2 regions of the Streptomyces odontomachicola genome follow, and region 1 is predicted to be linked to the other one. Evidence: riboswitches for the same ligand, from Rfam matches in the RefSeq annotation. Region 1 holds a riboswitch; the other holds the start of a gene.
What was found. A riboswitch is a leader RNA that binds a small molecule or an ion and turns the genes downstream of it on or off. The one in region 1 is predicted to bind S-adenosylmethionine.
Positions count from the first base shown of each region.

Region 1 (3,961 bases):
CGGCCTCAGCAGCCGCCGGCGACCGCCGGGATGATCGAGACGCCGGCGCCGTCAGGCGTGGGGGTCTCCAGGCCCTGCTCGAAGCGGACGTCGTCGTCGTTCACGTACACGTTGACGAAGCGGCGCAGCTTGCCCTCGTCGTCCAGGACGCGGGCGCCGATGCCGGTGTGGTTCTTGTCCAGGTCCGTCAGCACCTCGGAGAGCGTGCCGCCCTCGGCGGTCACCTCGGCACGGCCGTCGGTGTAGGTGCGCAGGATGGTCGGGATGCGGACGTTGACGCTCATGGGGCTACTGCCTTCCGTGGTGCGGGTGCGGAGGGTTCGGGAGGAATGCGGCGTACGGGGATGCGGTGTACGGGGATGCGGTGTACGGAGATGCGGCGTGCGTACGCGGCGTACGTATCAGCGCGCGCGGCTCAGGCGAGGCCCGCCGCGCGGAACGCGTCCAGGTTCGGGCGGATCACGGCCGAGGGCCCGGTCGTCGGCGCGACCGCGTCCAGGGTCTTGAGCCCGTCGCCGGTGTTGAGGACGACGGTGGTCAACGACGGGTCCAGCGCGCCCTCTTCGATCAGCTTCTTCGTCACGCCGACGGTCACGCCGCCCGCGGTCTCGGCGAAGATGCCCTCGGTGCGGGCCAGCAGCTTGATCGCGTCGACGACCTGCGCGTCGGTCACGTCCTCCACCGCGCCGCCGGTGCGCCGGGCGATGTCCAGGACGTACGGGCCGTCCGCCGGGTTGCCGATGGCGAGCGACTTGGCGATGGTGTCCGGCTTCTGCGGCTTGACCACGTCGTGCCCGGCCTTGAAGGCGGCCGACACCGGCGAGCAGCCCTCGGCCTGGGCGCCGAAGATCTTGTACGGCTTGTCCTCGACGAGCCCGAGCGCGATCAGCTCCTTGAGACCCTTGTCGATCTTCGTGAGCTGGGAGCCCGAGGCGATCGGGATGACGAGCTGGTCCGGCAGCCGCCAGCCGAGCTGCTCGCAGATCTCGTACGCGAGGGTCTTGGAGCCCTCCGCGTAGTACGGGCGGAGGTTCACGTTCACGAAGCCCCAGCCCTCGCCGAGCGGGTCGCCGATGAGCTCCGAGCAGAAGCGGTTCACATCGTCGTACGTGCCCTCGATGCCGACCAGGTCGCCGCCGTACACCGCGGCCATCACGACCTTGCCCTGCTCCAGGTCGTGCGGGATGAACACGCAGGACCGCAGCCCCGCGCGGGCCGCGGCCGCGCCGACCGCGCCGGCCAGGTTGCCGGTTGAGGAGCAGGAGAGCGTGGTGAAGCCGAAGGCGCGGGCCGCCTCGACGGCGATCGCCACGACGCGGTCCTTGAAGGAGTGCGTCGGGTTGCCGGAGTCGTCCTTGACGTGCAGCTCGCCGGTCACGCCGAGCTCGCGCGCGAGGTGGTCGGCCTTGACCAGCTTGGTGAAGCCGGGGTTGATGTTGGGCTTCGAGGCCACGTCCTCGGGGACGGGCAGCAGCGGGGCGTACCGCCAGATGTTGTCGGGGCCCTCCGAGATCCGCTTGCGGAGGGCTTCGGGATCGCCGCCGGGAAGGTCGTACGAGATCTCCAGCGGCCCGAAACACTCGATGCAGGCGAAGACGGGGCCGAGCGGGAAGCGCTCCCCGCACTCGCGGCAGGACAGGGCGGCGGCGGGGCCGAGACGGACGGCGTCGGCGTTACGGTTGCCCTGTTCAGGAGCTTGCACAGCCATGAAGGCGAGGCCCTTTCTCCTCATCTTTCCCATGGCGTATCTCGCCATGAGACGGAATTGGCACCTTCCCGAGTCAGGGACCTCGCGATGACACGAACCTGACTGGAGGGTTGCCGGGGCTTCAACGGGCCGTTCCCTCTGCCCCTCTGGATGAGCTGTATGAAGTTTTCCGCGGTCGGCCTGCGGCCCTGAGCGGGCCGGACGCAAAGCGACCCCGACATGCGGTCGCCATCCGCGTTGTTCAAGACTGTAACCGACGCCACCGACTCTTGAGATAGTCGTCCGAACCGCGAGATGGATCACATGGGGAGCATGATTGGGCAGCCTGGGCCTGAGCAGGCCCTGCGGGCAGCGCAGCACGACGTGCGGGCGGCCGTTCCGGCCGCGGAGCACGACGTGCTGCCGGAAGTGGCGGAGTGGCTGGAGCGGCGCTCCTTCCCGGCGGACCGCCAACTCCCCCTGGAACGGCTGCTGTCCGCGAAACGCAGCACGGGCAGCAGCGTCAGCGTGGTGCTCCCCGCGCTCAACGAGGAACGCACCGTCGGCGAGATCGTCACCGTCATCCGGCGCGAGCTGATGAGCGAGGAGGCGCCGCTCGTCGACGAGCTCGTCGTCCTCGACTCCGGCTCGCACGACCGTACGGGCGAGGTCGCGGCGGCCGCCGGGGCGCGGGTCGTGCACCGTGACGAGGTGCTGCCGCGGATACCCGCGCTGCCGGGCAAGGGCGAGGTGCTGTGGCGCTCGCTGCTCGCCACCAGCGGCGACGTGGTCTGCTTCGTCGACGCCGACCTCGTCGACTTCTCCGCCTCCTTCGTCACCGGCATCGTCGGCCCGCTGCTGACCGATCCGCGGTTGCAGCTCGTCAAGGCCATGTACGACCGGCCGATGGGCTCCGACCCGGCGGGCGGCGGCCGGGTCACCGAGCTGATGGCCCGGCCCCTGCTCAACATGCACTGGCCGCAGCTCGCCGGCTTCGTGCAGCCGCTCGGCGGCGAGTACGCGGCCCGCCGCTCGCTCCTGGAGCGGCTGCCGTTCCCTGTGGGGTACGGGGTCGAGATCGGGCTCCTCATCGACGCGCTCCAGCTGTGCGGGCTCGACGCCCTGGCGCAGGCGGACGTGGGCGTACGCCGGCACCGTCACCAGAGCGGGCAGGCACTCGGCCGGATGGCGGCGGCCATCTACCGCACCGCGCAACTCCGCCTCTCCCGCGGCCACTTGGTGCGAGCGGCCCTGACCCAGTACACCCGAGCCGACTCCGGCACAGGCTTCACCCCCCACACCCACCCCGTGGACACGGAGGAGCGGCCGCCGATGGGGGAGATCGCGGAGTATGTACGGAGCAGGGCGGCGTAGCTTTTGCGCCGGCAGCTCCTTTTCCGCCCCCGCCTCCCCGCACGAGCTGTGGGCATTCGTTCCGTCGGGGCGAGGGGGGTACCTCCCTACTCGGAGCGAAGTCGAAGAGCTTGGGGGAGGGTGGGCACAGCGGACCGCAGCCCCCGCACCCGCGCCACCACGCACCCAACGGGGCCCGGGGCGCAGCCCCGGAAGCAGGGGCAGCCAGAGGCCACCCCGTAGCGCAAGGTGACCGAAGCAAGGCGGGGCTCCACGTTTCGCCACCCGGCGCGAGGGCTACGCTCCGAACCATGGTCCAGGAACTCGCCCGCGTCCTCGTCGCCTCGAACCGCGGCCCGGTGACCTACACCCCCGCCGACGACGGCACCCTGACCGCGAAACGCGGCGGCGGCGGCCTCGTCTCGGGCCTCTCGGCGATCGGCACGGACGCGGGCGCCCTGTGGGTGTGCGCCGCACTCGGCGAAGGCGACCGCGAGGCGGCCCGCCGGGCCGCGGCCCGGCAGCCGGACCGCCTCCCCCCGGAGGACACCGGCGACCAGCCGGTCCGCATGCTGGACATCCCCGAGCACACCTTCACGGCCGCGTACAACGGCATCGCCAACTCGGTCCTGTGGTTCGTCCACCACCTGCTGTACCAGACCCCCCTCGAGCCGTCCTTCGACGCCGGTTTCGAGGACATGTGGGCCTCGTACGAGCGCTACAACGCCGCCTTCGCCGCCGCCCTCGCCGAGGAGGCGGCGGAAGGCGCGGCCGTACTGGTGCAGGACTACCACCTCACGCTGGTGCCAGGGATGCTCCGCGAACGCCGCCCCGACCTGCGCATCGGCCACTTCTCGCACACCCCGTGGGCGCCCGCCGACTACTACCGGATGCTGCCCGACGCCGTGGCGGCCGAGGTGC
Region 1 covers NZ_JBCFOK010000001.1:150,623-154,583, reverse strand. Annotated here, with positions in the region: gene ABEE00_RS00835 (MoaD/ThiS family protein) at 6-284, opposite strand; gene thrC (threonine synthase) at 416-1,708, opposite strand; SAM riboswitch class I at 1,726-1,865, opposite strand; gene ABEE00_RS00825 (glucosyl-3-phosphoglycerate synthase) at 2,105-3,061, shown strand; gene ABEE00_RS00820 (alpha,alpha-trehalose-phosphate synthase (UDP-forming)) at 3,352-3,961, shown strand, end outside.

Region 2 (3,961 bases), on a different contig from region 1:
CACGAGGTGCCCTGGTTCGACGCGCGGGCCCACGTGGAGGTGCGCCACCTTCCGGCCGCCGCACGGGGATTGGAGGCCGCGGCCCTGGAACGTGAGGCGGCGCGGGCCGCCTGCGGGGCGCTGCCGGAGGGGGCGCCGCCGTGGCGGCTGCACCTGTTCACCGGGCGGCGGCCGGAGGAGGGCTTCGCGCTGCTCGCCGAGTTCCACCACGCCTCGGTCGACGGGCTGCGGGCGATGGAGCTGGGCGCCGCGCTCTTCGACCCGATGGAGGTGCGCGGGCGGACGTTCGGCGGCCCGCCCGAGGAGGGCCGGGAGGGCGGCGGCGGGGAGCCCGTCGGGGGAGTGCTGCGGTACGCCGATCCGCGCCGCGCCGTGGACGCCGTACGGGCCATCGCGGGGCTGCCGGGGCGGATACCCGGTCAGGTGGCGAGGACCCGCAGGGCCGCCGAGATCGCCGCGTCCGTCGCGGCCACCGCGGCGGGCAACGCGCTGCATCCGCAGGCCAGTCCGCTGCACGCGGCGGTGGGCCCGGCCGCCTGCGGCCGGGCCTTCGCGTTCCCCGTGCTGCCGCTGGACGCGGTGCACCGGATACGCAAGGCGCACGGCGGCACCGTCAACGACGTGCTGCTCGCGCTGTGCGCCGCCGCGCTGCGCCACCGCATCCAGGCCGCGGGGCACGATCCGGCGGCCCGCCCCGTACGGGTGCTGGTGCCGGTCAGCAGCAGGCGCCGCCCCGGCGACCCCCGGCTCGGGAACCAGCTCTCCGGGCACCTCCTGCGCCTCCCGCTCGGCGAGTCCGACCCGCTGGAGCGGCTGCGCCTGGTGCGCGAGGCGATGCGCGCGCACAAGGAGCGCGGCCCCCGCCGAGGCCCCGGCGCCTTCGCGCTGCTCACCGACCTGGTGCCGCCCGCCGCGCACCGGCTGGCCGGGCCGCTGCTGCGGGAGTCGGCGCCGCTGCTGTTCGACGCGCTGGCCACGAGTGTGCCGTTGCCTGACATCCCGTTCACGCTCGACGGGGCGCCGCTGCGCGCCCTGCACCCGCTCGCCCCGCTGGCCGGAGGACACCAGCTCGCGGTGGCGATGACCCCGTACCGGGGCGCGGTCCACTTCGGGCTGCACGGCTCGGCCGACGGCGCCCTGCCGCCCGCCGCGCTCGCGGGGGCGCTGCACGGGGCGCTGCGGGAGCTGTGCGCACTGTCGTAGCCGCGGGGCTGCGAACCGCGAGCGTGAGCCGTGAGCCGTGAGCCACGAGCCGTGAGCCACGGGCCGCGCGGGACCGGTGGCGTGCGTGCCGCCGGTCCCGCCATACGGACACCCTTGCGGAACGGGCGATCACCTGTGCCATACTCCTGCCCAGGTCACGAGCGACAGCGAAGAAGGCCCCGGCCCGCTGTCCGGCAACCCTCCTGCCGTGGTGGGGTGCCCCGGGTGATGACCAGGCCGCACGACAGCAAGGTCTGCGGCAAGCACGGATCCCTCAGCCAGGGGTCCTGGTCTTCGAGGGAGCTTTCTCGTGAGTCAGCGAATGCGATAGGGCCGCGCCGGTCTCTCCGGTAGCGCCGGCCCTTCTCCGGTTCTCCGCATCCTCAAGCACCGCGTTCCGCGCGCCCGTCGCCCGGGCCGTGCGTCGCCACGCGTGTGTCTCGCCTGCCTTCGTACGGGAGTTTTCCGCCATGTCGTACCTGTCCTCCGCCCAGTCCGCGCCCTCCGCCGTCTCCGCGCCCACCGGCTCCGCCGCGGCCGGGACCGCCGATGCGGAGCCCGCCTGCGCGCCGCTTCCCCTGCCCGTCCTCGGCCGCGACGTCAGCGTCCCGCTGGTCACCGGCGGCGAGGTCAGCTACGCCGCGCTCGACTACGCGGCGAGCGCCCCCGCGCTCCAGCGGGTGTGGGACGACGTGGCCGCCTACGCCCCGTACTACGGCAGCGTGCACCGCGGCGCGGGCTACCTCTCGCAGCTCTCCACCGAGCTGTTCGAGCAGAGCAGGCGCACGGTCGCGGAGTTCACCGGGTGCCGCGAGGGCGACGAGGTGATCTTCACCCGCGCCACGACGGACTCCCTCAACCTGCTCGCCTCCGTACTGCCGCAGGGCACCCGGGTGTTCGTCTTCGAGACCGAGCACCACGCCTCGCTGCTGCCCTGGCGCGGGCACGACACCACGTTCCTCGACGCGCCCCGCTCGCCCGAACAGGCCGTGCACACCCTGGAGGAGGCGCTGCACCAGGCGCCGAAGGGTCCCAAGCTGGTGTGCGTGACCGGCGCATCGAACGTGACCGGCGAGATCTGGCCGGTGCGCGAGCTCGCCGAGGCGGCGCACCGGCACGGCGCGCGCATCGTGGTGGACGCCGCGCAGCTCGCCCCCCACCACCCGGTGAGCCTGGCCGAGTCGGGCGCCGACTGGATCGCCTTCTCCGGGCACAAGCTGTACGCGCCGTTCGGCGCCGGGGTGCTCGCCGGTCGCGCCGACTGGCTGCGCGAGGCCGAGCCCTACCTCGCGGGCGGCGGCGCCAGCCGCAAGGTGTCGCGCACCGCCGAGGGCGGCGTGGAGGTCGAGTGGCACACCACCGCCGCGCGCCACGAGGCCGGTTCGCCGAACGTCATCGGCGCGTACGCCGTCGCCTCCGCCTGCCGCGCGCTGACAGCCGCCGGTTTCGACCGCCTGGTGGAGCGCGAGCGCGAGCTGCTGGAGAAGCTGGAGTCGGGCCTGGCGGGAGTCGAGCAGGTGCGGGTGCTCTCGCTGTTCGGCGAGGGCACCGACAGGGTCGGGGTGCTCTCCTTCGTCGTGGACGGCTGGAACAGCTCGCACTTCGCCGCCGCGCTCTCCGCCGAGTACGGAATCGGCGTACGGGACGGGCTGTTCTGCGCGCACCCGCTGCTGCGCACCCTGCTCGGCGGCGAGGAGAGCGACCCCGGCGAGTGCGGAGCCCCCGAGGCGGCGCCCGGCGAGAAGTCGCTGAACGCGATCCGGGTCAGCTTCGGCGCCGGTACGCCGGACGAGCACGTCGAGCGCTTCGTGCGGGCCGTGCGCGAACTGGTCACCGACGGCGCGCGCTGGACCTACCGCACCGAGGACGGGCGCTGCGTGCCGGACAGGACCGGCGCGGGCTCGGGCTCCTCCGGCTCCGAGGGCTGAGCGGCCTGGGCGCCCGCCGGCCTGAGGCGGGTGCCCAGCAGGACCATGCGCAGGGCGTGTTCGGCGGCGTCGGCGAGGTATTCGGCGCCGCGGTCCAGGGCCTCGGCGAGACCGACGGGCGCGGGCAGTATCGACCGGTAGGCGTCGATGCCCGCGGCCCGCGCCTCGTGCGCGCCCTCGCCGAGGGTTCCGGCCAGCGCGAGTACGGGGCGTCCGTACCGCTTCGCCCTGCGCGCCACCTCGGCCGGCACCTTGCCGCGCGGGGTCTGCCCGTCGAGCGAGCCCTCCGCGGTGATCACCAGATCGGCGCGTGCCAGCCGCGCGTCCAGGCCGAGGCCGTCGAGCCCGAGCCCGTCGAGCAGCACCTCGAAGCGGGGGAGCAGCCGGGCGCCCAGCGCCGCGAGGCCCGCGCCGAGCCCGCCGGAGGCGCCGGTCCCTGGCCCGTACCGCAGGTCGGTCACCGCGCGCGGCCACCCGCGCAGGTCCCGCTCCAGCACCCGGGCCCAGCGCTCGAGCCCGTACGAGAGCCGCTCCGTCTGCGCGGCGGTCGCGCCCTTCTGCGGGCCGAAGACGCGGGCGACGCCGCGGGGGCCGCACAGGACGTTGAACGGGTTGCAGGCGACGAGCAGTCCGGCCTCGCGCAGCCGCGGGTCGAGTCCCGCCGTGTCGATGCGGTCGAGCCGGGCCAGGGCCGCGCCGCCGGGCGGGAGCCGCGCTCCCGAGGCGTCCAGCAGGCGCGCGCCGAGCGCCTCCAGCGCGCCCGCGCCGCCGTCCGAGGTGCCCGAGTCGCCGCAGCCGACCAGGATGCGGCGGGCGCCCGAGTCCAGTGC
Region 2 covers NZ_JBCFOK010000005.1:489,376-493,336, forward strand. Annotated here, with positions in the region: gene ABEE00_RS12230 (wax ester/triacylglycerol synthase domain-containing protein) at 1-1,203, shown strand, start outside; SAM riboswitch class IV at 1,357-1,475, shown strand; gene ABEE00_RS12235 (aminotransferase class V-fold PLP-dependent enzyme) at 1,674-3,131, shown strand; gene ABEE00_RS12240 (glycerate kinase family protein) at 3,056-3,961, opposite strand, start outside.
Region 2: another riboswitch for S-adenosylmethionine. It lies ahead of ABEE00_RS12235 (aminotransferase class V-fold PLP-dependent enzyme); the one in region 1 lies ahead of thrC (threonine synthase).